DNA from 3 places in the Clostridium sp. MSTE9 genome. Region 2 is predicted to be linked to each of the others. Evidence: predicted binding sites of a transcription regulator. Region 2 holds the regulator's gene; each other region holds the start of a gene.
What was found. The regulator LexA, encoded in region 2, represses DNA repair genes until DNA is damaged. The targets are predictions, from matches to a motif close to CNAACANNTGTTNG.
Positions count from the first base shown of each region.

Region 1: the regulator LexA is predicted to act here: its motif matches at 3,118-3,131, upstream of HMPREF1141_RS06460 (putative DNA modification/repair radical SAM protein).
Region 3: the regulator LexA is predicted to act here: its motif matches at 6,664-6,677, upstream of dinB (DNA polymerase IV).

Region 1 is NZ_AKFU01000030.1:28,138-38,023, reverse strand. It holds gene HMPREF1141_RS06480 (DegV family protein) at 647-1,519, shown strand; gene HMPREF1141_RS06475 (RidA family protein) at 1,603-1,983, shown strand; gene HMPREF1141_RS06470 (L-lactate dehydrogenase) at 1,987-2,943, opposite strand; gene HMPREF1141_RS06460 (putative DNA modification/repair radical SAM protein) at 3,271-4,584, shown strand; gene HMPREF1141_RS06455 (TIGR03915 family putative DNA repair protein) at 4,563-5,423, shown strand; gene HMPREF1141_RS06445 (NRAMP family divalent metal transporter) at 6,152-7,381, shown strand; gene pfkA (6-phosphofructokinase) at 7,519-8,490, opposite strand; gene HMPREF1141_RS06435 (DNA polymerase III subunit alpha) at 8,612-9,886, opposite strand, start outside.
Region 2 is NZ_AKFU01000022.1:64,634-74,519, forward strand. It holds gene HMPREF1141_RS05080 (NAD-dependent protein deacylase) at 1-338, shown strand, start outside; gene HMPREF1141_RS05085 (phosphodiester glycosidase family protein) at 434-1,384, shown strand; gene spo0A (sporulation transcription factor Spo0A) at 1,641-2,420, opposite strand; gene spoIVB (SpoIVB peptidase) at 2,549-3,796, opposite strand; gene HMPREF1141_RS05100 (M23 family metallopeptidase) at 4,071-4,838, opposite strand; gene lexA (transcriptional repressor LexA) at 5,234-5,821, shown strand; gene HMPREF1141_RS05110 (beta-eliminating lyase-related protein) at 5,935-6,963, shown strand; gene HMPREF1141_RS05115 (Fur family transcriptional regulator) at 7,117-7,545, opposite strand; gene HMPREF1141_RS05120 (cysteine desulfurase family protein) at 8,076-9,212, shown strand; gene thiI (tRNA uracil 4-sulfurtransferase ThiI) at 9,222-9,886, shown strand, end outside.
Region 3 is NZ_AKFU01000035.1:261,049-270,934, forward strand. It holds gene HMPREF1141_RS10070 (phosphate propanoyltransferase) at 1-179, shown strand, start outside; gene HMPREF1141_RS10075 (aldehyde dehydrogenase family protein) at 319-1,740, shown strand; gene eutJ (ethanolamine utilization protein EutJ) at 1,776-2,597, shown strand; gene HMPREF1141_RS10085 (EutN/CcmL family microcompartment protein) at 2,627-2,908, shown strand; gene HMPREF1141_RS10090 (4Fe-4S dicluster domain-containing protein) at 3,034-4,389, shown strand; gene HMPREF1141_RS10095 (BMC domain-containing protein) at 4,395-4,934, shown strand; gene HMPREF1141_RS10100 (FlxA-like family protein) at 5,096-5,428, opposite strand; gene HMPREF1141_RS10105 (50S ribosomal protein L25) at 5,790-6,392, shown strand; gene dinB (DNA polymerase IV) at 6,689-7,921, shown strand; gene HMPREF1141_RS10115 (hypothetical protein) at 7,933-8,166, shown strand; gene HMPREF1141_RS10120 (DUF998 domain-containing protein) at 8,495-9,124, opposite strand; tRNA gene HMPREF1141_RS10125 (tRNA-Thr) at 9,511-9,586, opposite strand; tRNA gene HMPREF1141_RS10130 (tRNA-Asp) at 9,591-9,667, opposite strand.

The DNA of each region.
Region 1 (9,886 bases), on a different contig from region 2:
GGTCACTCCAGTCTAAGGCGCAAGTTTCTGCTCCAGCAGAAATGCGGCGAAGCCGCATCCAAAAACTGCGAGCCGACGAGAGCGCTCTGAAAATGCCCGCCGACAGACGAGACTGTTAAGCTTATTTCCAGATGGAACTCGGAGAGTGGGCATTTTCATTGGAGCGCCTTTTCAGTAGCTGTCGTTTGCACTTACAGGAACTGTTCCCCAAAACGGATTCCAAAGGTGTCCTTTGGCGAGTCTTTGCTTACTTTCGCCTCGCAGCGAAAGTAAGTGCCCGCCCCGGCATGAGGGGCAAGCCCTGCGCCAGCAGACAGGCTGAACCTGTACGCACATCGCGAAAAAGCCGCAGAGAAAGCCACCTGCTCCATCATAAACGAAAGACCCCTGCCGAACGAAAAGGATTATCTGTCACGGAATAATGCGAAAACAAGCTTTCGTTTTATGAGAGAACATTCAAACAGAATAAGCTATTTTTTGAAAAAAGGCAACTTCAAATACTGCCCAAGAGGTGTTTATTCTGTTATAATAACAAAATAGCACAATGATCTATCAGCCCGGCAGGGATGTCCCCCGGCGGGTCTTAAATAAAACGATTCAAATTCAGGGGAGCACAGAGCCCTGGCTTTTAGAGGAGGCCATCTGATTGAAAGACTATGCCTTAATCACAGACGCGACCTGCGACCTTCCCGCAGAGGTTTTGGAAAAGCTGAACGTTCGGGTCATCCCGATGGAATTTCAGATCGGCGGAACTCTGTATCAGCATTATCCTGATGCGCGAGAAATGAGCCTGACCACCTTTTACGAGCGGATGACAGCGGGAGAAACCCCGTCTACCTCGCAGATCAACCAGCTCACCTATTTTAAATATTTCGAGGCCATACTGGAGGCCGGTATGGACGTGCTGTACCTGAGCTTTACTTCGGGCCTGAGCGGTACCTACCAGTCTTCCCTCATCGTGGCGGCGGAATTGGAGGAAAAATATCCCGGTCAGCGGGTCGTCTGTATCGATTCCCTGTGCGCTTCGATCGGCCAGGGGCTGTTTGTGCTTTTGGCCGCCCAGAAAAAGCAGGAAGGCCTGACGATCGACGAAATGGTCGCATGGGCCCAGCAGAGCCATCTGCACGTTGCCCAGTGGTTTACTGTAGACGACCTGAACCATCTGCGCCGCGGCGGACGAATCTCATCTGTTGCCGCACTGGCGGGCTCGGCGCTCGGCATCAAGCCCATATTGCACGTGGACAGCGAGGGCAAGCTCGTTGCCGCGATGAAGGTGCGCGGACGCAGAAAATCGATGGACGCCCTGATTGAGCGGATCGCCCAAACCGGCATCAACCCCGCGGAGCAGGTCATTCTGGTCGGGCATGGCAACAGCGAAAAAGACGCCAAGCAGTTAAAGGTTGAAATCCGCGAACGTTTTCGCCCAAAGGAGATCATCCTGTGCGATATCGGCCCGGTGATCGGCGCGCACGTTGGGCCCGGAATGCTGGCTGTTTCTTTTTGGGCCAGCGAAAACTGACAGTCCTCCACGCCGGGATCATGCGGACCTTTGCGCCGCACCCGACGTGTGATTGATCCATAATTTGTCAGGAGGATTCTGAAATGCAAAAGAAAGAAATCGCCACCAACAAGGCTCCGGCAGCCATCGGCCCCTATTCTCAGGCTGTGCTGATTGGGAACACGTTGTATACTTCCGGTCAGATTCCGATCGATCCCGCCACCGGTGCTCTGGTACAGGGCGGTATCAAGGAACAGGGTACCCGCGTATTTGAAAACCTGAAGGCCGTTCTGGAGCAGGCCGGAACCGATTTTTCCAAGGTAGTGAAGGTCAATGTCTTTATCACCGACCTGAACGATTTTGCGGCCCTGAACGAGCTGTACGCCACCTATTTTGAAAAGCCCTATCCGGCCCGCTCCTGCGTGCAGGTTTCCGGTCTGCCGAAGGGCGCTTTGGTCGAAATTGAGATGATCGCCGTTCTGTAACGGTTATTCTTCAAAACGGATGCCGCCAAAGGCATCTTTCAGAACACCTGAGGAGAGCTTGAATTTTTCAAGCTCTTTTTCTGTGAGCGAAACCTCCAGAATTCCGGCGACGCCTTCCCGGTTGACAAAGCAGGGAACGCCGATGTACACATCGCTTTCCCCATACTCCCCATTCAGCAGGGTCGAAACCGTCAGGATGCTGTTTTCATCGCCGAAAATCGCCTTGGCAATCCGCACCATCGACATACCAATTCCATAATACGTTGATTTCTTCGCCGCGATAATCTTCTGCGCGGCGTTTTTTACTTCCTCGCTGATGTTCTGCAGATCATCGAGGGAGAATTTCTCGGGTGACTCCTCCACGATTTTCAGAACCGGCTTTGTGCCGACCATTGCCTGTGACCACGGCACAAATTCACTGTCGCCGTGCTCGCCCATCACATAGGCATGTACATTCCGTGGGTCTGTTCTCAGGTAGCTGCCGAGAAGATAGCGCAGGCGCGCACTGTCGAGCGTGGTGCCGGAGCCGATCACTCGGCGGGGGTCAAACCTGGAAAGCTTCTGGGTCACGTGAGCCATGATGTCTACGGGGTTTGTCGCGATGAGGAAAATCCCGCCAAAGCCGGAATCCACCACCGGGCCGACCACGGAACGGAACACCGCCGTGTTGCGCTGCAGAAGATCGATGCGGGTCTCCCCTGGCTTCTGCGCCACGCCCGCGCAGATCGCCACAATATCCGCATCCTTGCAGTCCGAATAGGTTCCGGCATAGATTTTCATATGGGAGCCGGAGAACGCGACGCCGTGATTCAAGTCCATCGCTTCCCCTTCCGCGCGCCGGGTATCGATGTCAATCAGCACCAGCTCATCGCATGCGGTCTGATTCAGCAGCGCATACGCAAAACTCATTCCAACAAAGCCCGTGCCGACCAATACAATTTTTCTGATGTCATTTTTCATAATAATCCCTCCTGCCGGATACATACCACAGCCTCAGCAACACACCACTGTGGTTCATTTGTTCTATTGCAGTATACCACTTTTTCCCAGTTTGGCAAATAGGAAAAGCAATCGCCTCTTTCTCCGGCTTAAAATTGAACTTTTTTAGTATATCCTGCTTTTCGCTCTTTACAAAGAACATATGTTCGTAGTATAATAACTTCACGCCGCATTCCGAAAAACATCTTCCGGCGCCCGAGAGAGTAGGAAAGCACGATATAAATAAACGATAGTAAATCCGTCTGCATCCGTGGCATCATAACAGCAGACAGATAAGGAGATATCGGCATGCAGACACTGGAAAAACTGAAAATACTGTCTGACTCCGCGAAATACGACGTGGCCTGCACCTCCAGCGGAGTGGACCGGGGCGCTTCGGAAAACGGAGGAATGGGCAACGCGATGGCCTGCGGGATCTGCCACAGCTTTTCGGCGGACGGGCGGTGCATTTCTCTGTTAAAGGTACTGATGACAAACAGCTGCGTTTACGACTGCAAATACTGCGTCAACCGCAGGAGCAACGACGTACCGCGCGCCACCTTCCAGCCGCGGGAGCTGGCGGATCTGGCCATGAACTTTTACCGCAGAAATTATATTGAAGGGCTGTTTCTGAGCTCGGGGATTCTGAAAGACCCCGATCACACCTGCGAGCGGATGATCGAGGTGCTGCGCATCCTGCGCGAGGAATACCACTTTAACGGATATATCCATGCCAAAGCCATCCCCGGTGCGGACAGCCTTTTAGTCGGGCGGCTGGGCGCTCTGGCCGACCGCATGAGTGTCAATATTGAAATGCCGTCGCAGAAAAGCCTTGCGCTGCTCGCGCCGGACAAATCCAAAACGAATATTTTAAAGCCCATGGGCTTTATTACGGGGAAAATCAAGGAGAACGCCACGGAACTGGTTCGCTACCGCCATACGCCCAAATTCGCGCCGGCCGGACAAAGTACCCAGATGATCATCGGCGCAACACCGGACAGCGATTTTCAGATTTTAAAGCTGACGGAAGCGCTGTACCAACGCTACGAATTAAAGCGCGTTTTCTTTTCGGCGTATATCCCCGTATCAAACGACCCGCTGCTGCCCGCACTGACAGTAAAACCGCCGCTTTTACGCGAGCACCGGCTGTATCAGGCGGATTGGCTGCTGCGGTTTTACGGCTTTGCGGCCGACGAGCTGCTTGACGAAGCGCACCAGAGCTTTCACCCGATGCTTGACCCGAAATGTAACTGGGCGTTGAATCATTTAGAGCTGTTCCCCGTCGATGTAAACCGGGCCTCTTACGAAATGATTTTGCGGGTGCCGGGCATTGGGGTCAAAAGCGCACGGCGGATCACGACTGCGCGCCGCAGCGGAACCCTGCGCACAGATGATCTGAAAAAGCTTGGGGTCGTCATGAAGCGGGCACGATATTTCGTCGTTGCCGCGGGGCGGGGCGAACGCCCGCCTGTACTGACCCGCGACGCCGTGCTCCGAGCGCTGGTATCGGATTCCTGCCGTGAGCTGTACGAGCCCCAGGGAGAGCAGCTTTCGCTCTTCCCCGCTCCGACACCGCAGCTTTGGGGAGAGGAGGCTTTGCAATGCCTGCCGGGACCCCTTTGACCTACGATTACCGTTACGACGGCAGCTGGGACGGCCTGCTGTGCTGCCTGTTTGAAACGTACGAGCGCAGGGAGCTGCCGCAGGCCGTGTACTCGCACGAGGACGTACAGCAAACGCTGTACCCCGCTTTGGAGATCGTCACCGACTCGAATAAGGCCGGCCGGGTCAAGCACGCGATGCTGCCCAAAATCGGTTCCAGCGCAAAAGAGCTGGCGGAACATGCCTTTTTGACCTGCCTGCCACAAAAAGAGCTATGGATACTCCGCTTTCTGCGCCTTGCCTTTCGGCACGGCCCCACGGTGATGAACAAGATGACGCAGCCCGCCGTGCACACCTTAAATAAGGCTGTACTCCACTTACAGCACGAAAGCCACCAGTACCAGGGCTTTGTGCGCTTCTCTGTCTCGCAGGGAGCGCTGTGGTCGGTGATCGAGCCGAAAAATCAGGTGCTGCCGCTGCTGGCCCCGCACTTTTGCCAGCGCTTTTGCAACGAGGCCTTTTTGATCTACGACAAAACCCACGATCAGGCGCTGGTTTACCAAAACGGGCGGCACGAGATTCTCCCCTTGCTGGCCTTTGAGCCGCCGGAGCCGGACGAAACCGAGCTGCGCTACCGCAAGCTGTGGCACACCTTTTACGATTCTATCAGCATCCGCGACCGCGAAAATCTGCGCCTGCGCATGACCCACATGCAAAAGCGCTACTGGAAGCACCTGACCGAAATGCAGTACAATCCATTCCGGGCCGGGCAGGCAGAGCCGGAACAGAGCGCCGAAACACAGAGCGGCGCACGCAGACCGGACGCCCTGCCGCCGGACTCCAATTCCATTCTCCCTTAATTATTCTGATGTCCGTGCGGTTTTTCCATGTCTTGCCTGACCAATTAAAAACGATGGATTTTCGGGATAAAATTTGCGAAGCAAGAAAAAAGCGCAGGAACACTCTATATTCCTGCGCTTTTAACGCCAGGCGGCGCAATGATAACCGCAACAGACAAGTTCCTTCCTTGCAACACTTGTTTTTTCTGCTGTTTTTATGGTACCTCTTGCTTTTCCCAGCGCAAAACGGTACGATACTAGAGCGGGACCTTTCCCCAGTGCGTGAATTAGAGCAGATTAAGTATTATCTGCTCTAATTCAATCGAGAGGTGAAAACGATGTTATGGAAAATACTCGCTTTGGCTGTAAGCGTATTTTCCCTGGTGAGTATAATAGCCTGGTTCTATTCATTTCGAAAATTTCTCAACAAAAATAGCGATAAGCGTTTGAATGAAGTCAGTATGAAGATGAGCAAATATGTCTTCGTATTCTATACCATTATATTTTTGACAATCGTTATCGGCTTAGTTTTTATCATAGCAAAATACATGTTTTGAGTATAACTGTAAGGGCAATACGGACTCACCCATATTCCCCATCTTGAAAGCAATGATTTATGATTCTATTTTGACTCTGAAAATTTCAAAAAGGAACATTTTTTTAGATATGGTAATGTTAAGCAACGAAAATGATGAAAATATGGCCATTGACACAGAGGAAAACAACCTTAAGAAGAGTGGGAGTAAGAAATGAGTCAGCTGGAACCCGAACAAAAGAGAATACGGGCGGCCCTGATCGGGGCGGCCTTTATGACCGGCGCGTCGTCTATCGGGCCGGGCTTTATGGTGCAGACCTCGCTTTTTACCGCGCAGTACGGCCAGAGCCTTGCGGCGGTGGTCGTCGCGATGATTGTAATGGATACCATTGCAAAGCTCAACATCTGGAGCATTCTGGGCATTTCAGGCCTGCGCGGGCAGGAGCTTGCCAACCGGGTGCTGCCCGGCTCTGGAAACGTGATCGCCATTCTGGTCACCTTTGGCGGCTTTACCTTCGCCATCGGCAACGTGGGAGGCGCCGCCCTTGGCCTGAACGCTGTGTGCGGTCTGCCGCTGCAGGCGGGCTACCTGATTTCGTGCGGCCTTGCCGTTTCCCTGTTTCTCATCAAAAACGCATCGAACGGCATTAACCGGGCCTCTCAGGTGTTAAGCGTGATGGTTCTGGTCATTCTGCTGATCATGGCATTTCAGACGCACCCGCCCATGAATCGCGTGGCTGATGGCCTGCTTTCCCCCGAGCAGCCTCTTTCGCTGCTCGTTCCGCTGATTACGCTGCTGGGCGGCTCCACCGGCGGCTATATTGCCTATACCGGTGCGCACCGCTTTCTGGATGCCGGGATTTCCGGCCGGGAGAATCTGCGCGGGATCCAGAAAAGCACCCTTCTTACCTGTGGGATCACCGGTCTTTCGCGCATTCTGATCTTTTTAGTGGTATTCGGCGTCTGCGCCGCCGGCGGTCAGGCAGCGTCCTCCGCGATCGAAGCTGCAGAAAATCCTGCGGCCCAGGCGTTTCTGCTGGGAGCCGGCGAGCTGGGCTCACGGCTGTTCGGCGTCGCACTCTTCTGCGCGGGCATCACGACGATCATCGGGTCGTCGTACACCTCGGTATCCTTTTTAAAAACGCTTTACCCTGTGGTTGGGCGCAACGAAAAATGGTTCATTACCGGATTCATCGTGCTGGCCACTATACTGATTGCAACGATCGGCAAGGCCACCGCGCTGCTCGTGATTGCCGGGGTCATCAACGGCTTTGTACTGCCGCTGACACTCGCCATCACACTGTGGAGCATTCGCGACAAGAGCATCGTCGGGGAGGAATACCGGCATTCCCGCGTGCTGACGGTCACGGGGATCGTGATCACGGCGATTACTACATACGCGGCCTTTCGCGCGCTGCCCTCTTCGCTGGCAATGTTCTATTGAACGAGGCAGAGATTTCTGCTTTGTTGCATCCGATCTTTGAAAACACAGGCCATCGAAAACTTTGCGATGGCCCGACGCTTCTACGGCATAAAAAATGCTGCTGTTCCAAAGGAACAGCAGCATTTTTGTTTTTATGATCAGATAGAAACCTTCATCGCGATCCGGTACAGCTCCGTATCAAACCTTCGGAGCATTTCCAGCGCCTCTGTGATGTCGAAGTCTACAATCTGGCCGTGCTGCATAGCTACCACACGATTGCTCTCGCCGTCTTCCAGCAGCTTCACCGCATGATAACCCATCTGCGTGGCCACAACACGGTCGCGCAGGGAAGGCGAACCGCCGCGCTGCACATGGCCAAGAATCGTCGCACGGGTTTCGATGCCCGTATTCTTCTCAATCTCTTTCGCCAGCTCTTCCACATGGCACCCGGCACCCTCCGCCACCACAATAATAAAGTGGCGCTTGCCGATGCGCTGGGTGTACTGCATCCGCTGGTAAATATCGCGCTCAAAATCATACGGCTGTTCCGGCACCAAAATCGCCATGGCGCCCACCGCGATTCCGGTATTCAGCGCAATGTCTCCGCAGCGCCGGCCCATCACCTCAACCACACTGCAGCGGTCGTGGGATTCGGTTGTGTCGCGCAGGCGGTCTACCATCTGCATCGCGGTGTTCATCGCGGTGTCGTAACCGATGGTGTACTCGCTGCACGCAATATCATTATCGATGGTTCCCGGCACGCCGATGCAGGGAATCCCGGCCTGTGTCAGGTCGCGCGCGCCGCGGAACGAACCGTCGCCGCCGATGACAATCAGACCCTCAATGCCCAGCTTCCGGCAGTTTTCCGCCGCCTTCTGCACACCCTCCGGCGAATTGAACTCCGGGCTGCGGGCAGTGTAAAGCACGGTTCCGCCGTTGTGAATAATGTCAGAAACACTGCGCAGGTTCATTTCTTCCACATCGCAATTGAGCAGGCCGTTATAGCCCCTGTGTACCCCCAAAACACCCATTCCGCTTGTGAGCGCGGTTCGAACAACGGAACGCACCGCCGCGTTCATTCCAGGTGCGTCACCGCCGCTTGTGAGTACAGCGATCTGCTTCTTCCCCATCTTTCAGACCCTCCCGAATCAAAATGATACTGTGGTTTTTTTCTTACGATAACATTATTATACCATTCTCACGCGGGCGGCACTATGGAGGAAAATACCCATAATATGGATAAAAGTTGCATCATCGCACCAAAGCGACGTTTTCCTCTCCCAGCAGCTCGCGCAGCGCGCCGAGCAAAACCTCGTTGACGCTGACGCGATACTGCATCGGCGCCTGCATCAGCTTTTTGGTATCTTCAAAATACAGGTACAGCGGCGTCGCGCCATCGAATACCGCGATATACTGCAGCGCTTTCCGGTGGCAGAAGCTCTCCTGCGACGGCAGCTTTAAATACAGGCCCGGGCGGCTGGAGCTGCGTTTCGCGGCGGGCTGCTCATCCGCTCCCGCACGCGGCGCGGCATCGCCATTCGCCTGCGGCGGCGGGGAAAGCGTATCGCACACCAGCTTTGCATCCTTTTCCTCCGCCAGGCTCAGGCGGCCCTTTACCACAACGACATTCCCCTCGGCCACCAGCTCCCCGTACCGCTCCAGCACATTCGGGAACACCAGAAGCTCGATCGAACCGTACATATCCTCCAGCAGGGTGAACGCCATCCGGCTGCCGTTTTTGGTCACCTTCAGCTTCACCGAAGAAATGACGCCCAACAGCGTAAGGGTCTCGCCGTCCTGGTGGCGGCCCGTCTGCTCGTTGGCTTCCTCCAGCAGCTCGCCTGTGGGCGTTGCGCCGATCTGTTCATACATCTGCAAGTATTTTCCCATCGGATGCCCGGAAAGATACATCCCGGTCACTTCCTTTTCCATCACAAGCTTGTCCGCGTCGGAGAAATCCGGCATGGGATCGATGGAAAAGGTCGGCTCTTCCGACTGCAGCTGCGGCGTATCGAAAAAGCCGAGCTGGCCGTCCACGTTCCGGCGTTTGTCGGAATCGAGCGTATCGAGCACGGACTGGATACTGGAGAGCATCTGGTTGCGGTTATAGTCCAGCGAATCCAGCGCCCCGCATTTGACCAGACTTTCGAGCGCGCGGCGGTTCAGATCCTTGCCATACATGCGCTTACAGAACTGGTAAAAGGACTCGAAATTACCGTTCGCATCCCGCTCCTGAATCAGGCTGCGCAAAAAGCCGTCGCCCAGGTTCTTGACTGCCAGCAGACCGAAGCGGATATCGCGGCCCGCGACGGTAAAACCGCGGCGGCTCTGATTGACGTTCGGCGGCAGCACGCGGATGCCCATCCGGCTGCACTCGGCGATATACGCGGCGATCTTGTTCGTGTTATCCAGCACGCTGGTGAGCAGCGCCGCCATATATTCGCGCGGGTAGTGGCACTTGAGCCACGCGGTCTGATACGAAATGGTGGCGTAGGCCGCCGCGTGGGATTTATTGAACGCATAGGA
Region 2 (9,886 bases):
GCCATAAAGAATATGATGCCGAATTTATTCTGCACAGCGAAGGAATTCCCACCTGCACCTGCGGCGGTACGATCAAGCCCGATGTGGTGCTGTATGAGGAGGGGCTTGACCAGGATGTGATCAACGGTGCGGTCACGGCGATCCGCAAGGCAGACATGCTGATCATTGGCGGAACGTCGCTGGCTGTGTACCCTGCCGCCGGGTTGATCCACTATTTTGGCGGCAGCCGTCTGGTCGTGATCAATCGCTCTTCTACGCCCGCGGATCAGAGCGCGGCGCTGATGATCAGCGATCCGATCGGTGAGATCTTCAGCCAAGTAAAAATTACCAAAATTTAACATAATTTTTCCAGAAGAAAATGCCTGTTTTTGGTTGACATAATCTTCCTGATGGTCTAAGATGAAGATAACTAAGGAAGGAGACCTCAGCAAAGATGAAACAATCAAAAAGCTCGAAATCAAAATCAACGAAACGTAAGATTGTATCCGTAGCTGCCGTGTTGCTGGCCGCTGTGCAGATGTCTGCCACGGCTTCTGCGGCGGTGCCGGTGTTCGGGCAGCTCAGCCTGACAAATCTGGTAGCGACCTCTCTGATGAGCGATTACAGCAGAACGGTAGCACCCGGTCTTGTGGAAACAAGATTCACCTATACAAATTTAAGTTGTAAAATCAATGAGTGCTTTATGCTGGAATACGAACCCTTAGCGGGACAGATTGGCATTACGGTTGGCACACCTGGTGATACTACATATGCGGGCGGCTATCACGCCGCTACGGTGCGCGCGCAGGCTGCTTCGGCCATGGCAAACGGAAAACCGGTCGTCGCGGCGATCAACGGTGATATGTTCAATATGACCACCAATCAGCCGTGGGGAGTTGTCGTCAAAGACGGCGTTGAGGTACAGGGCACCGTGTCTTCCCGTGCCTATCGCTGGAACTTTTTCGGAATTAAGAAGGACGGCACTCCGGTGATCGCTTCGAATGCAGATTACCCGCAGATGAAATCCGAGCTGCAGAACGCGATCGGCCTGTATGATACGCTCCTTGTTAAGGACGGAAACGTCGTCACGCAAAAGGATGCGGACCAAAGAACCTATTCGCCGCGGCTTGGCGTTGGCGTCCGTGCTGATGGAACCGTGTTTTTCGTAATGGTAGATGGCCGTCAGTCCCAGTATTCTACAGGGGCGACGCTGAAGGAATTTGCCCAGCTGATGAAGGACATGGGAGCGGTGCAGGCCGGCAATCTGGATGCGGGCGGTTCCGCTACGCTGCTCAGCCGCAATTACGGCAACAGCACGCTGTTACTGCGCAATAAGCCGTCCGACGGTAAAGAGCGTCCGGTTCCGAATTCCCTGCTGTTTGTGACGAAGAGCACCTCGATGTAATCGAAAACAGGGCTGTTCATCACAAGCTCTGTTGGTAAGATCAACGCAATTGTCTATTAGAGGAAAAGCGGGCTGTGGCTGTGTTCAAAATTCTGGGAATACGTCCTGTATTCCTGCGCCGCCGCCTTGTCTCGCTTTGTTTTCTAAAAATATCGGCTTTTTGAATTTACAAATAAATCCGAAAAATTGCAAAAAAAATCTCCTTTCCCTAAAAAGCGGATCCTCATCCGGCTGATTGGGGAAAGGAGTTTTTTCTTTAGCTGGCGGACTTCATTTCCAGCCGGAGCTTATCGCTGATCATGGCGATAAACTCACTGTTAGTGGGCTTTCCGCGGGTGTTGTGAATCGTGTACCCAAAATAGGAATTCAGGATGTCGATGTCGCCTCTGTCCCAGGCTACCTCAATGGCATGGCGGATAGCACGTTCCACACGCGAGGGCGTAGTCTCGTACCGTTTGGCCACACTGGGGTACAGCTGCTTGGTCACGGCATTGATAATGTCTGGTGTCTGCACGGCCATGATAATAGAATCCCTCAGGTAATGGTATCCCTTAATATGAGCCGGAACACCGATCTGGTGAAGGATTTCTGTGACCTGGATTTCAAGAGAAGGTTTGCCTTTTGGTGCCGGTACCGAAGCCTGTTCCGATTTTGGGGCGATACTGCCGCATATTTTTAAGATTCTTTGAGCCAGTTCCTTTGCGTCAAACGGTACGATTACAAAATATGCAGCTCCGGAAAGCATTACCTCACGTTCCAGCGTGGGGCTGCTGAATGTAGACATGACAATGAAGGAAGGCGCCTTAGAGGCGTACTTTTTTCGAATCCCATGAATGACTCCGATCGCATCCAGTCGGGGCATGAACAGGTCCACAAGGACGACGTCAGGTTGTTCGAGATCAATATGGTCCAAAACCCTCAGTCCATCCTTTGGAGAATAGACGACATCAATACCCGCAACTTCAAAATCATGAGAATAGCTTCGAGCAAATTCGTCAGTGTCATTAGAAATCAGCAGTTTTAAATGTTTTTCCATGAACATATCCCCCTGTTTTTTAATTTACAGGCTTATAATACCATATATTGGCATTTATGGCAATACCTTACACAATATTTTTTACGCGAATTTGGTAATTATATTTCAAAATAGTAAAAAATTTCGTTTTAAGATGCCTTTTCCGTGCTCTCCAGACTCGTTTTTTCGGAGATTTCCAGCATGTTTTCTGCCAGAATTCCGTAGCCGCGCGTGGGATCATTGACAAATACATGGGTTACGGCGCCCACTAATTTTCCGTTTTGCACAATAGGGCTGCCGCTCATTCCCTGAACAATTCCTCCCGTTTTGCTGAGCAGATCAGGATCGGTCACTTTAACGACCAAATTCTTCGTTTTGGTGCCGTCCTGATAGTTGATCGATTCGATTTCAATGCCATAAGGTCTGGGCGTTGTTCCATCCACTGTGGTGTAAATCTGTGCAGCGCCTGTTTTCACTTCCTGCTTCACGGCAAGGGGGATAGCCTCGGTAGAAACAGGAGAGGAATTCAGCGTGCCGTACACACCACCTTCGGAATTGGCCTGTAGCTGTCCGACAGGGAAATCGTTGTTGAAATAGCCGCGCAGTTCGCCTGCACGGCCCTTTTGGCCCTTGACAATACCGCTGATGGTCACGGAAACAACGTCGCCGCTGCGAAGCGGCATCAGCTCATTCGTGTCCACGTCGCAGATGCCATGGCCAAGACCGCCGAACGATCCGTTCGACGGATCATAAAAAGTTACGGTGCCGATACCGGCAGTGCTGTCACGTACCCAAAGACCGCCCTTATAACTTCCGTCCACATCGGACAGAATAGGGGTAAGAGTTGCTGTGAGCGTTTCTTCATTCCGTTTAATGGAAAGCTCGACCGGTGCGCCGGCGCTGCTTTCGATAAGCTTCGCCACCTGGCTGTTCTGGGTAACGGCCTTTCCATTTACCTCGGTAATGATATCGCCCACCTTCACGCCCGCCACAGCGGCGGGATTGATCATTTTTCCGGCGCTTTCAATGTCGGCAACGCCAACCACCATCACGCCGTTTGTGAACATTTTGATGCCGAAAGGAGTACCGCAAGGCACCAAAAGCTTTTCCTGCACCACTTTCACGCTGACTGTTTTGATGGGGATTACATCAAACAGCATCAGTTGAGCATGGTAATTTTGGTTTGCGGATTTTAAAGCGGACGCGGTAATTTCTTTTTTGTTTACCGTGTCGATGATGCTAAGGCCGGTCTGGTTCAGCCGCAGCTTGGTTCCCGCCGTCACGCGGAACTGATCAGGCAAGGTGTAGTGGTAGTATCCCACTGCCGACCCTGCCAGCAGAGTAAGTGCGGTAAGCCAGCCGGTCAATCGTTGAAAAAATTTTTTTCCTTTTTTCAAACATTCACCTCCTTTCGCATTTAATCTTTGTCAAATCGAAAGTATTTATGTTGTCAAATCCGCTTTTTTCTGGGCAAATATGGAAGGAATGATCGACTTCTTCATACGGTCGGCGGCGAATGTCAGAAATTTTTAAAATTGGCTCAAATTAAGCCGTTTAAAAAGAAAATGATTTTTGATCGATGAAATTTTTGGATGAAATTTTGTAAAAATCCCCGCCGACGATTGCCGGCGGGGATTTATCTGTTTTATGGGTTTCTTTGTACGATTTGACTTATTTGAAGAGAGTGATAGGGTCGATCAGCTTACCGGATTTTTTGATTTCCAGATGCAGATGCGGCTTTTCCACCGATTCGATCGGTACAACATTGACCGAGCCAATCTTCTGTCCTGCGTCTACTTCATCGCCCTTTTTCACCAGGAAGGTGTCACCCAGGCCACAGTAGTACGCGGTGATTCCGTCACTGTGCTCAATTACGGCAACATTGCCCAGATTGCCGTCTGCGTACAGGTCCTTGACCTTTCCGCTGTCGATGGCTTTGACCGGGTCGCCGATCTTTGCCTCAAAATCTGTGCCGGAGTGAACACGCCAGTCCTGCATCGTGTCGGAAAAGATGGGGTTGTCTCCGCTATAATTTTTGGTAACTTTCGGGGTTTCCCCAACCGGGTAAACATAAGATGCGGGTTTGGCCGCCGTCTGTTTGGCGGGCTGCTCGGGTTTGGACGAAGCGGTCTTGTCCGGTGCCTGAGACGAAGCAGCCGGTTTGGAAGAAGACGGAGCGGCGGATTGCGGCGCGCTGGCCTGCGGCTGAGACGAAGCCTCTTCCGCCTTGCTGCTGGCATAAACACCTGACTGCGTGCGTCCGGTGGGCGAAGTGGAATACGAGGACGTATCCTGAGGATTGGCATATTTCACGACACTGTCATACGTAGTCCAGGCGGCAACACCAACGGCAACCAGGCAAACGCCCAGCGCGACATAAAAACCCTTGTTGTTTTTCTTTGGGGATTGATTTTCTGATTTAAAATGCAGACTGCTCATCTGTAAAAGCACCTCCGAGGCTATTTTGACCAGAAAAAACACCAAATATGCCGTTTGAAACAAAAAGTGACGCAAAAAAGAAAAAAGACCGAATCCAATTGATTCGGTCTTTTTTCGTTAGCTTGAGGGGTATATTGAGGAGGGTAGAACTTTGTATTCTGATGGTGCGGCTCCATCGTCTGAATACACTCATATTATAATTTGAATTCGCGGGGCAGTTGTTAATACGCTATGAATATTCTTTTAACTTTTGGAGTCATGTAATTTTGCATTAAAATAAGATGAAAACAGCTCTTAAAACAAAAAAATTGTGAAAAATCCGCAAACATTTGTTTGCAATCTATAGGGCCCTGTGGTATGATAAGGTTGACTTGGAATACCTGGGAGGAAATGGGATGAAAGGACTCAGCAGCAGCCAGAAAAAAATATATGAGTACTTAAAAGATAGAGCACAATATGGCCTGCCGCCCTCCGTGCGGGAGATTTGCAAAGCAACCGGCCTGAAATCCACTTCGACCGTTCACCTGCATCTCAAAACGCTGGAGGATATGGGCTACATTCGGCGCGAGGCCGGCCTCAATCGCGCCATTCATATTGAAGGCGCCGAGCAGGTAAGCCGTGTGCCGATTTTGGGCAGAGTGACCGCCGGCGTGCCGATTCTGGCCGTGGAAGAGGTCGAGGGCTACCTGCCGCTGGTAGGGCACCGTTACCCCGAAAAGGAGCTGTTTGCGCTGCGCGTGCAGGGCGACAGCATGAAAAACGCCGGAATTCTTGACGGGGATTACATTATCGCGCACCGCCAGGATGCGGCGGAAAACGGGCAGATCGTTGTCGCGCTGATCGACGACGAGGCTACGGTCAAGCGGATTTTCTTTGAACAGGAATACATCCGCCTGCAGCCGGAAAACCCCGCGTTTTCTCCGATCTTTTCTCAAAGCGCTCTGGTGCTTGGCCGCGTGATTTCTGTTTACCGCTATTACTAAAAAGGGTACCACTTGTGATGCGCTGTTGCTTTGCCATATCAAAGACAGCGCAGATTTACGGGCAAATTGCCCTGGCAGACGGTGAAACAGGAATTGGGAGGAATTCAATTAGCATGTTGTCATTTGAAAATGATTATACGGAAGGAGCGCATGAAAGAATTTTACAGCGCCTTCTTGACACAAATTTAGAACAGTTATCGGGATATGGAAATGATCCATATTGTGAAAGCGCAAAAATCAAGATCAGGGAAGCTTGTCAATGTCCGCAGGCAGAGATTTCGTTTCTGGTCGGCGGAACACAAACAAATGCGATCGTCATTGATGCGCTGCTCAAACGATATGAGGGCGTTGTGGCGGCCAAAACGGGCCATGTGAGCGTCCACGAGGCAGGCGCGATCGAATATACAGGGCACAAGGTGCTGGGAATACCCCAAAACGACGGGAAAATTTCAGCCGGTACATTGGAAAATTATTTACAGAAATTCTGGAAGGACGAAAACCATGAGCACATGGTGTTCCCGGGAATGGTTTATATTTCTCACCCGACAGAATACGGTACCTTGTATAGCAAGCAGGAGCTGAGCGACATTTCCTTAGTTTGCAGAAAGTTTGAGATCCCCCTGTATTTAGATGGAGCGCGTCTGGGCTACGGTGTAATGAGCAAAACAACGGATGTCACTCTGCCTATGATTGCCGAATACTGTGACGCGTTTTACATTGGCGGCACAAAGGTCGGCGCGTTATGCGGCGAAGCGGTGGTGTTTACGAAAAATCATATGCCCCCGCATTTTATGACGACTGTAAAACAGCATGGAGCGCTGCTTGCGAAAGGCCGCTTGCTGGGAATCCAGTTCGATACATTATTTACGGATGATTTGTATTTCAAGATCAGCAGGCATGCGATTGAAATGGCGGAACTGCTGAAGGACGGATTTCGCAGAAAAAACTGCACGTTTGCCTGGGAATCCCCGACCAATCAACAGTTTATCGTTTTGCAGAATTCCGTTATGCAAAAGCTGCAGGAGAAAGTTGCGTTCAGCTTTTGGGAAAAAGCCGATGAAGAGCATACGGTTGTACGATTTGCCACAAGCTGGGCCACAAAAGAAGACGATATCGCAAGATTGATCGAAATGCTGGAATAATATATGAATTGATCTTGCTGTAAGTTTTGATTTGATGGTACGACGGTACATTGGTGGATATTATAATGTAAAAAGCCGCAGAACAAACCTGTTCTGCGGCTTTTGTGTATCACGTTTTCATAAAAATGTGCCGTTTCGGCAGAACTCTTCTCGCTATTGCGTGCGTTCCACTTTTTTTACAACGGCCCGGGTACCGCGCTTTTTCTGACAGTCCGGGCATTTTCCGTAGATCGTCAGGCTGTGGCGCTCGATCTCAAAGCCGGTCGCCTTTGCGAGCTGAAGCTCCAGCGGGGAAAGCGGGCAGTCGTCCAGCTTGATTTTTTTACTGCATCCGGTGCAGATTAAATAGTGGTCGTGCCCCTTGGCCAGCGTATAACGGATCACGCCGTCTTCAAAATTGATTTTTTGCAAAACCCCGGAGGAGGTAAAGCGCTCCAGATTGCGGTATACGGTAGAAAGAGCCAACTGGGGGAAAGAGGGCTTCAGCAAAACGAAAATATCCTCCGCCGAAACGGGATCCGGGCTGTTTTCCAGAAAACGCAGAATCGCTCCGCGCTGCTTTGTGTTCTTCAGTTCTGCCATTTTTGGTTCCTCCTTGCAAAAGAAAAGGGAATCTGCCCCTCAGACTACTAAACCATCGCGCTGCCGCAAAATAGCGATGCTCGTTTTGCCTGCTGTGTGCCGTATGCCCACAGGGCAGCCGCATTTGCAAATTGCGGTCACATGCCAAGTATGCTCTCTGATTTGCGGGTTTGCCGCCTTGCGCGATTTTTAGCGGTATGCCTCTGTTTTTCGGCACGCTGAGGGAATCCGACTCTTTCTGTATGTAATCATAGCGCGGATTTGCAAAAAATGCAAGCGGGCGCATATTCACTATTGGGAACTTTTCGTGTATAATATCCGCAGAGCAGATTATGATACCGTCAATTCAAAAAATATACCACAACGGCGCGTCGCGCCTGTGGTATAATAGGGCTGATTACGATTGACAGCCCATTTGCTTTAAAAGAGACTTTCTATAGAAACAGTGATTTCTTCCCCCGCCGTGGGCGGAAAAGGAATCAATGGCCTGTTTTAAAGTGAAATTTATCATAGGTTGGAGGCTTTCAGCTTTGGAAAAAATATATCTGGACAACGCAGCCACCACCCGTGTGTGCGAGCAGGCGGCAGAGCGTACGCTGTATGTGATGACACAGGCGTACGGTAACCCTTCGTCGCTGCACACCATGGGCTTTGAGGCGGAGCGCGAGATGACCGCGGCCCGCCAGGCGGTTGCGGACAGGCTTTCGGTGAATCCTTCCGAGATTTATTTTACCTCGGGGGGAACGGAAGCAAATAATATTGCCCTGTTCGGCGCCGTGAAGCGCAACGGCAGGCGCGGCAAGCGTATCGTTACAACGGCGGTGGAGCATCCCTCCGTACTGCGCGTGATGGAGCAGCTTGAGCAGGATGGCTTTACGGTGGAGTACCTGATGCCGGATGCCACGGGGCACATCTCGCCGGAGCAGGTGGAGCAGGCCGTTACCGGCGATACGATTCTGGTGAGCATGATGCTCGTCAATAACGAAACCGGCGTGTGCATGCCGGTGGAGGCGGCAGCGGAGGCGATCCGCCGCAGCAAATCCCCGGCGATTTTGCATGTGGACGCGGTGCAGGCGTTCTGCAAGGTTCCGATCAAGCCCGCGCGCGTGGGGATCGATCTGATGACGGTTTCTTCTCACAAAATCCACGGGCCAAAGGGCGCCGGCGCACTGTATGTGGCGGGCCAGAAAGGTTTCCCGTCCAGAAGCTTCGGCGGGGGGCAGGAAAGAGAAGTGCGCCCCGGCACCGAGCCGCTGCCGGCCATCGCCGGGTTCGGTGCGGCGGTGCGTGCGATGCCGCAGCCGCAGGAGCTGAAAGCGCATTTTGAAACGCTCCGCGCCAGTCTGCGCGAGCAGTTTAGCGGGCTTTCGGGTGTTGTCATCCATTCGCCGGAGGACGCGATGCCTTACGTATTCAGCTTTTCGGTTCCGGGCATCCGCGCCGAAACGATGCTGCATTTCTTGTCTTCGAAAAATATATTTGTTTCGAGCGGTTCGGCCTGCTCCAAGGCAAAGCCGAGCCATGTGCTCACAGCCATGGGCCTTTCGCCCGAGCTGGTGGAGTCCTCTTTGCGGGTGAGCTTTTCCCGCTTTACTACAACGGAAGAAATCGGCGCTCTTACGGCCGCACTGAAGCAGGGCATGGAGCAGCTGGTGAAAAAATCATAAGGAGTTTGTATGAGAGAGATCATTTTGATTAAGCTGGGCGAGCTGGTGCTCAAAGGTTTGAACCGAAAGAATTTTGAGGCGTCGCTCGTCCGGAATATCCGCCACCGCATCGGCAGATTCGGCAATTTCGACATCCGCGTGGCGCAGTCTACCATTACCATTTCCCCCAAAGGGGAAGAGGATCTGGATGAGGTTGCCGAGAAGGTCGGAAAGATTTTCGGCATCGCCGCATTTTCGCGCGCGTGCGTAGCCGAAAAGAAGATGGAATCCATCCTCTCTGCGTGCAGCGAGTATCTTTCCGGCGATCTGAATCGCGTGAAAACCTTTAAAGTGGAAAGCAAGCGCTCCGACAAGAGTTTTCCCCTGAAATCCCCTGAAATTTCTGCCGAGGTCGGGGCATATATAATGGAGAACTTTCCCCACCTGACGGTCGATGTGCACAATCCCGACCTGGTGGTGATGGTAGAGGTGCGCGATTTTGGCGCGTACATTCATGGAAGCTCCATTCCCGGCGCGGGCGGAATCCCTGTCGGCACAGGCGGAAGAGCGGCTCTGCTCATTTCCGGCGGCATCGATAGCCCCGTAGCGGCGTGGTGCATGGCAAAGCGCGGCGTGGAGCTGGTTCCCGTCCACTTTGCAAGCCCGCCTTATACCAGTGAGCGCGCGGAGCAGAA
Region 3 (9,886 bases), on a different contig from region 2:
GAATTTGTGATAAAGAGATCGTCGAGGTGGAAACCTGCGGCGAAAGGCGCTGTGTCCTCGGGAACGTGCTGGTTCGCGTTTCAGAGAATTCTGCGCTGGAAATTCATGTAGATACCGACGAGGCAAATGCGTGCGGATTGAAAAACAACGATTATGTCCTGATCCGCAAATGTCGCTGAATTTGAAAGTAGTATCGATTCACTTGAAAAGTGTGTTTGTTTTAAAACAGTTTGATCTCCCTGTCGAAAAGGAAGAGATCAATGCCCACTTTTTGATGAACCGATTTTAGAGTGAGTTTACGATAAGGAGCTGACAGCTATGAAATTAGATGATAAATTGATCGAACAGGTCGCCCGCCTGGTGATGGAGGAAATGAAAAGCGGGAGCGCTGCGGCGTGTGAGGAAAACGGAACCTGCGGCGACAGCTACGGGATTTTCGATTCCATGGATGACGCGGTACAGGCCAGCGAAGCGGCTCAGAGAAAATACCTGTTTTCTACCATGGAGGATCGCCAGAAATATGTCGATGTGATCCGCCAGACGGTGCTGGAGCCGGAGATGCTCCAGAAAATTTCGCGCATGGCAGTGGAAGAAACCGGCATGGGCAACTATGAACATAAGCTGATCAAAAATCGTTTGGCGGCGGAGAAATCCCCCGGCACCGAAGACCTTGTCACTGAGGCGATGACAGGCGACCGCGGCCTGACTCTGGTGGAATACTGCCCCTTCGGTGTCATCGGCGCGGTCACTCCCGCGACGAACCCGACCGAAACCATCATCTGCAATTCCATTGCGATGCTGGCGGGCGGAAATACCGTCGTGTTCAGTCCTCATCCCAGAGCGAAGAACGTAACCCATGTGCTGGTAACGGCTCTGAATCAGGCGCTGGAAAAGGTGGGGGCTCCCACAAACCTGATCGTAACGGTGCGCGAGCCCTCCGTTGAGAACACCAATCTGATGATCAAGCATCCGAAAATCCGGGTGCTGGTCGCCACAGGCGGCCCTGGAATTGTCAAAATGGTTATGTCGACCGGCAAAAAGGCCATCGGTGCGGGCGCGGGCAATCCCCCTGTCGTGGTGGACGAAACGGCGGACATTGAGAAAGCGGCCAAAGACATCGTCGACGGCTGCAGCTTCGATAATAACCTGCCCTGTATCGCGGAAAAAGAGGTCATCGCGGTCGATACCATCGCAGACTGCCTGATCTGGCACATGAAGCGCGTCGGTGCGTTCGAGCTGAAAGAGGAAAGCGCTATCAGCCGCCTGCTTCAGCTGGTCACCAATGAAAAGGGCGGCCCTAAGGTGGAGTTTGTCGGGAAAAGCGCCCCTTATATTCTGAATAAGCTGGGCATCAGCGGCGGGGAAAATGCGCGCGTGATCCTGATGGAAACGCAGAAGGATCATCCGTTTGTGATGGAGGAGCTGATGATGCCGATCCTGCCGATCGTTCGGGCTGCAGATGTCGACGAGGCGATTGAGATCGCCCTAGTGGCCGAGCGCGGCAACCGCCATACCGCCATGATGCACTCGAAGAACGTCGATAAGCTGACAAAGATGGCAAAGCTGCTGCAGACGACGATCTTTGTCAAGAATGCGCCGTCCTATGCCGGAATCGGCGTGGGCGGAGAAGGCTGCACCACCTTTACGATTGCAGGCCCGACGGGAGAAGGCCTGACGACTGCCCGTTCTTTCTGCAGAAAGCGCCGCTGCGTCATGTCTGATGCGCTGCATATCCGCTGAGCGGGGAAAATCAACGGAAACGGAGGCTGCCCGCATTGCTGGAACTGGAACGAATCAATGAATATATTGCGCAGGTTGAGCGCTCTGAAAAGGAAACCTTTGAGCCGTGCCCCGGCAAACTGAAGGTGGGGCTCGATTTGGGTACCGCTTATATCGTACTTGTCGTACTGGACGCCGAGGACCGCCCGATCGCCTGCGAAAAGCGGGCGGCGAGTGTCCTGCGCGACGGCGTGGTCGTGGATTACGTTGGGGCCTGCCGCATTGTGCGCGAGCTGAAAGAGAAGCTGGAGGCCCGCCTGGGCCAGCCTTTGGAGCGATGCGCCATCGCCATGCCGGCCGGAACCGACAGCAGCCTGAAAACGCACACCTATGTGGCGGAAAGCGCGGGAATGCAGGTGATTAATGTTCTCGACGAGCCGACCGCTGCCAACACCATTTACCGTGTTTCCGACGGAGTCGTGGTAGACATCGGCGGCGGTACCACGGGCCTTGCCGTTTTAAAGGACGGTAAGGTGGTTCAGATCGAAGACGAGCCGACAGGCGGCACGCACCTGACGCTGGTGCTGGCGGGCAGCTATCAGATCCCGATCGCGGAGGCGGAGGCCATCAAGCTCGACTCCTCTCGCCACGCGGAGATTTTCCCCGTCGTAAAGGCAGTGATCGAGAAGATGGCGGCTATCGTGAAAAAATACGTCAGCAAAGAAACCGTCAGCGCGATTTACCTGTGCGGCGGAACCTGCTGTCTGGCCGGGGTGGAATCGGTCTTTGAAAAGGAAACCGGAATCCCCACCTATAAACCGGAGAATCCATTTTTGGTCACACCGGCGGGGATCGCCATGAACTGTATTGAAAAATAACCCCTCAACGGGAGCGGGAGGAGCTTTTTATGCTGGTCGGAAAAGTGATTGGAAATATCTGGTCAACCCGGAAGGAAGAAAGCCTGAGGGGGCTCAAATTTCTGGTCGTCTGCCCTCTTGATCTGCTGGAGGGAGGGAAGCCAGGCACCCCGATCGTTGCGGTAGACAGCATCGGCGCGGGAATCGGGGAGACGGTACTGATCGTCAGCGGGAGCTCCGCCCGAACCGCAGTCGGGCGTCCTGATGTTCCGGTGGACGCAACCGTCGTCGGTATCATAGACGATAAAGAAATCAACACCAATGTGCTGTAGTAGAAATGACTGATTCAAAGTAAGAAACAGTTGTCCTCTCTCGCCTGAAAACGGGGGAGAGACAACCAGTTTTGATACACGGTTTTAACGGAAGATCGGTATCAATGAGGCAGGATGGTGATCGTATGGATTTGATCGAAGCGGTAAAGGCTGCGGGTGTGGTAGGGGCCGGCGGAGCCGGGTTCCCCACGCACGTGAAGCTCTCTGCTAGGGCGGAGTGCTTTGTGGTGAACGGCGCGGAATGTGAGCCGCTGATCGAAACGGATAAGTATTTGATGCGTACCTTCCCGGATCAGATCGTTCAGGCGGTCGGTGCGGTGGCGGCACACGTCGGCGCCAAAAGAGCCGTGATTGCCCTGAAAAAGAAATATGTCAAAGAGACCGCCGCGCTGCGGCAGGCCATCGCGACCTCCGGCGCGCAGATCGAACTATTCGAGATGCCGTCCTTTTACCCGGCGGGGGATGAGCAGGTGCTGATTCAGCAGGTCTGCGGCACCTCGGTTCCCGAACGCGGAATCCCGCTCGATGTGGGAGCTGTGGTAGACAACGTGGGAACTCTGCTGAATATTCACGACGCCCTGCAGGGGATTCCCGTGACCGAAAAATATTTGTCCGTCGTCGGCGAGGTGGAACGCCCGGTGATGCGCAAGGTTCCGCTTGGCACGCCTCTGCGGGAGTGCATCGGCAGTGCCCGCCCGCACCTTCAGGATTATATTGTGATTGTCGGCGGCCCCATGATGGGGCGCGTCGTAACCGACCCTGCCGAAATCGATCGTTTGGCGGTGACGAAAACAACAGGGAACCTGATTGTTCTGTCAAACGAACATTATTTGGCGCGCCGGGCAGCGCTGCCGCTTGGTCGGATTAAAACACAGGCCAAAAGCGCCTGCGTTCAGTGCCGGATGTGTACCAGCCTGTGTCCGCGGTATTTGATCGGGCATCAGATCCAGCCGCATCTGATGATGCGGAATCTGTTCCGGGAGGAGCTGATTTCCGACAACGACGAGTACGAAAAGGCATTTGGGCAGGCCGTAAATTGCTGCGACTGCGGCGTGTGTGAAATGTTCTCCTGTCCCATGGGGCTGTCGCCCCGCAAGGTGAATGCTTACCTGAAGGGCAGGCTGCGCGAGAAAGGCATTCAGGTGCCGCGAAATCTTTCTCCAAAGGCAAGGGAAGGGTCTTTGTACGGCAAGGTGCCGACCGACCGTCTGGTGGCCCGTCTGGGGCTTTCGGAGTATTATCATCAGCATGCCGGGGATGACTGCACCGAGCTTTTCCCGGAGCAGGTATGGATTTCGTTCCGGCAGCACATCGGAAAGCCCGCCGTCCCGGCTGTGCAGGCCGGGGAAACGGTGCAAAAGGGTGATTTGCTGGCGTCGGCTGCACAGGGGCTCTCCGCGAATATTCATGCCAGCATCAGCGGGATCATCACAGAAATCAATGAGGACGGCGCATCGATCCGCCGCGATAGGGAGGCTTGAGGACAATGAGAGAAGCAATTGGAGCAATTGAGCTTTCCAGCATTGCCCGCGGAATAGATGTCAGCGATCAGATGGTCAAGGTGACCAATGCGCAATTGGTGAAGGCCTCCACAGTCTGTCCTGGCAAATACATTGTGATTATCGGCGGCAGCACCAGCGATGTTGAGACTTCTATGGAAAGGGGAATTCAGGTTGCGGGGGAATACTATGTAGACAGCCTGCTGATTCCCAACATTCATTCCCAGCTGATTCCTGCCATCGGCCTGACAAACCCGGTAGAAGCGATTCGGGCGATTGGCGTGATGGAATTTTACTCGGTAGCGTCCGGTATCCGCGCGGCGGATATTGCCGCAAAGGCCGCGGATATCACGCTGATGGAAGTGAAAATAGGCTATGCGATTGGGGGAAAGGGCGTCGTTCTTCTTACGGGCGATGTGGGGGCTGTGAAAACTGCGGTTGCGGCGGCGACTGCGGAAACAGAGCTTCTGCTTTCCACCACGGTGATTGCCCGCCCCTCCGAAAAGATTTTTCAAACGCTGCTGTAATACACTGTTCACTCATAAGACTACTCTCCATAAAAAGCAGGCATCAATCGGGTGCCTGCCTTTCTTTTTGCCATTATTCATTTACAGAACCGAGTGCAAACAGCTCCATACACAAAATAAAAGCCCCCTCGCCCTGGATGGGAGAGAAGGCTTTTATTTGATCATACGGTAATGTCGATCAGATGGTCATCCGGAAAGCTTGCGGTGTCTCCTACGTTGAATTTCGCCTGCGTGGTTTGCTGCTTGTCCTGTGACTGTTTGGCCGACTGGTTCTGCAGCTGCTGTATCTGCTGCTGAATCTGAGTAATCTGCTGCTGCACGGTTGAAATCTGTAGCTGAACCTGTTCGGAATCGTCTCCTGAAACGTCGCTTTGCAGCTGGGTCAGTTCCTGCTGGAGTTGTTTTTCCTGTGCGCGCAGCTTGTTGATTTCACTTTGGTTGCTGCTGGCCGTAGTGGTATAGCTGCTTGTGCCTGAAATTGCAGAAATGCTCATGACTGATCACTGTCCTTTGTATTGAAATAAAGTAAATACTCTTCTATAAATCATATCGGTGTAGGCTGGATATTATTTAATTAGAATTCAGTGAGTTTTCTCTGAGAAAACACCCCCGGCAGCTCCAATTCACAGAATATGAGGCCGAATAAGGAAGAAAGAGCAGGGCAGATGCGATTCTGCCTGAGATTCGGGGAAAATCGGATCAGAATCGCCGCCTTTGCCGCCTGATACGGGCCAAGAGAGCGATTCGTCCGATTCTCACGGCTTTATTACGGGAACCTGCGTTTGACATTTTGTGGGATAGGTATAAAATCGAGGTAACGAACAATGTCACTATAAGAAAAGGAGTGTTTTTACGATGGAAGAGATTGCTTTAAAAGCAGTGATCAGAAAAGACAAGCCGAAAAAAGTGAGAAGAGAAGGCTTTATTCCGGGGGTTCTCAATGGGCCTGGTACCGCATCCACTCCTGTGCAGTTTGAAAGCGGTGGTCTGAACAAAGTGATCGCACGCCATGGTACCAGCGCAAAATTGTGGGTTATGCTGGGCGGCGAAAAGAAATTTGGATTTCTAAAAGAGGTTCAGCGGCATCCTGTGGATGGGAATGCGGTTCATGTGTCTGTCCAGATGATCTCGGAAGATCAGGACGTGAAGATGCAGCTTCCCATTGTATTCCATGGCCATGGCGAATTGGAACATGATTTGCTGCAACTGCAGGTATATCATTCTGAAGTTGAAGTGGAAGGCAAGGCGACGCTGATCCCGGACGAAATTGTGACTGAGGTTTCCGGTAAAAAAGCCGGGGAAGCCATTACGGCCGCTGATTTTCATCTTCCTGCCGGAGTACGTCTGATCGCCCCGGAGGGCGAGATTTACGCCGTTATCAAGCCGGTAAGAACTGTAGTCGCTGATGCGGATGAAGAAACTCAAACCGCAGCAGATGAAGCAGCGAATCAGTCGTGATCTGAAAAGATAGATTCCCCATTGTTTTTTTAGAGGAAAATAAAAAATCCTCCTGGCTGCATTTTTGCCGGGAAGATTGCTGTTACGGGAGCGGTTTTCCGCTTTGAAAAACGCTTCCGATTTTCTCTTTCATGCAGTAAAGTGAAACACGGGCTGTTTTACCTGTATTTCGGTTTCATTCAGAATCCCGCAGTCTATACGGACTGCGGGATTTTGTTTTTATTTTCCTCTTGCCAGAACACATGTTCTGTATTAGAATGATCAGAGGAATAGAACATGTGTTTGGTGGTGGAAATGTGGATCGAATCATATTACATTCGGACTGCAACAGCTTTTATGCAAGTGTTGAAAGTCTGTACCGGCCTGAAATGAGGGGCCGGCCGGCAGCCGTGGGCGGCGATGTGGAGCAGCGCCACGGTGTTATTCTTGCCAAAAACGAGCAGGCGAAGAAATACGGCGTTAAAACAGGCGAGGCCCTCTGGCAGGCCCGGCAAAAGTGTCCCGATCTGATGGTTGTTCCGCCGCGCTTTGAGCTCTACAAGCAATTCTCGCGGCTTTGCCATCAGATTTATCTGGAATACACGGACCGGGTGGAACCGTTTGGCCTGGATGAATGCTGGCTCGATGTTACTGCCGAAGGCATGAACGGCGTACAGCTCGCGCAGGAAGTCCGCCTGCGGATCAGGCAGGAGCTGGGAATCACCGTGAGCATCGGCGTATCTTACAATAAAATTTTTGCGAAGCTGGGGTCGGATTATAAAAAACCGGACGCAGTTACAGAAATCCATCGGGGAAATTTCAAAGAGATGGTCTGGCCGTTGCCGGTCGGCGCCTTGCTGTATGTCGGCAGAGTCACCCAGCGCAAGCTGCAGTCTTACTGTAAGCATACCATAGGGGATTTGGCCGACACTCCGGAAAAGACGCTGAAAAGCTGGTTTGGCAAATGGGGGAGTGTGCTGTATGCTTATGCAAACGGACTTGACAATACGCCGGTTGCCCGCTACGAAGATCGGGAAGAGGCAAAAAGCATCGGCAACAGCACCACCACGCCTCGCGACCTTGTGGATAATGAGGATGCGAAAATTATCCTGTATGTTTTGGCAGACAGCGTCGCTCGCCGACTGCGCGAGCATGGCTGTAAGGGGCGTACCATCAGCATCAGTGTTCGAGATAATCAGCTTGAAACTTTCGGGCGACAGCATGCTCTGAGTCACTACACCAACAGTGCCACCGAGATCGCACAGGCAGGCATGGAGCTGTTTATGCAGCACTACCACTGGCAGCGGCCCGTTCGCAGCCTTGGCATCAGTATCTCCGATTTGGTCAGTGATTCGACTCCTCTGCAGATGGATTTGTTTGGCGCAGGACAGGAGCAGCTGCGCCGGGAACAGCTGGAGACTGCTGTGGACAGCCTGAAAAGGCGCTTTGGCACCAACGCCGTGCAGCCGGCAGTATTGCTTCAGGACCCGGAGCTCTCTGGATTTGACCCCAAGCATGACCATATTATGTTGTATGGCCCGATATTTTAAAGGAAGCAAGAATGAAACGTTATATTGATATGATTGTACGGTATACCGAAGACGGCCATATTATTCCTTTGGCTGTCCGTTGGTCTGCTGGCGAGCTTTTCGAAATTGACAAAGTGCTGGATGTGCAGCGGGCGGCCTCCCTGCGGGCCGGTGGTACAGGGATTCGCTATTTATGTCGGATGAAAGAGCAGGAACGTTATATCTGGTTGGAGAATGACCGCTGGTTTGTAGAGGGGAAAGATTAAAAGCGCGTTCGTCTTTTGGCCATGAATGAGAGCGCTGCGGAGAAACCATGCCGCTGTATGCTGTCGCAGCCTATATTTCTGCGGAAGATCGTGTAGACGGACAGGAGATGGGAGAAAATAAAAACAGATATTGACAAAATATGGAAATTGCTGTATCATTTACATAGTGCGACTTAGCCGTTGTTTATGGAGACTGCAACTCCGTAGACAGGGGGATGGGATGGTATACAAACGTCCTGTCCCCGCTTTTTTATGTCAAAGAAACGATCCCCCGCAGCCGGAGTGCTCCGATTGCGGGGGATCGTTTCTGCTTTTGAGGTATATAGTTTTAATGTACTGTTCTCCTTGTTTTTCTTACGTAAATCCAAGAGAGAAAGAAAGTAAAGGCGTGAAAGGAATATACGCTGAGCCTTTGTAAAAGGCCTAAGATGTCCCATCCATTTTTGATAGCGAATAGATGCGATAAATCGAAAAATAAAATCAGGATGGCCGCAATGAAAGATGTTCTCGCCAGAATGCTTCTTTGATCTTTCCTAAATCCAAGTGAGAGCAAAAATAAAGCCAAGATCGGTAAGGTAATAATGGTTATTGCTAAAATAAGGTGAATCATATTTTGCGGATTGATCGCAGATTCTACCGTCATTGGGAAAACGCCAAATGTAAAAACGGATAAACAAGCAACACCAAAAAGCAAAATAGAACCTACACGTGTGTATGGGCAATATTCTTTGAAAAATTTGATGCAGAGTGTAATCGAAAATAACAGAAAACAAACTTGATATATCATAATAAAGGTTCGCATTACACCGGAATAGGGTGTGCCGTCCGCAGATAACACACTAATATAAGATGTTATCGGATTATATCCCTGTACAAGAATGCAGCCAAGAACATCACTCAAGAAAAAAGAAATAACCCCAATCATACCAAGTGATAGTAACCGTTTTTGTAAACCCATTGTTTTAACTCCTGATTTTAAATTTCGGTGCAGTCCTTTGGTGCCTGATCGTCGCGCAGCAACCATAAAATCTTCTTTTCATATTATGGCTGTATTTATTTTATTTACACTTGTTGTCACTTCTGTATCGGTCAGCAGCTATCATACTGGTCGTGTTTTTACTGATTGGAACAAATGAAAGAGTGGAAACGGTTTATATAAGCCCGAAAAAGACCGATAGTTTGGTCTAGGCCGAAGCTTTAAGAAGCCGTAAATAAGGGCGTGTCCATTTAAATAGTATCAGAATTTTGATCTTTTCCAATGTTCAACACGCTTTGAAATTACTATTTTGAAAATAAAAATAAACGACAAAAAACCGCTTAGTTTTAAAACTAAGCGGTTTTTAATGGAGCTGCTAACGCGATTCGAACGCGTGACCTCGTCCTTACCAAGGACGTGCTCTGCCAACTGAGCCATAGCAGCAAACTGGCGACTCGGAACGGGTTCGAACCGTCGACCTCTAGCGTGACAGGCTAGCGTTCTAACCAACTGAACTACCGAGCCGTGTAATCACACGGAACAATTTGCCGGGACAACGATAGTAATTATATCTGGTTTTATTCAATCTGTCAATATCTTTTTTTAATTTATTTTTAGTTTTTTTGAAAAAGATTGTAGGGAGAAATATGGCGGATTTATAATGAAAATTAAGAAAATTGGTAAAAAGCGTCGGGGATGCTTAGTTGTCATTTGAATTGGATTCAGGTATAATAAAACCAATAG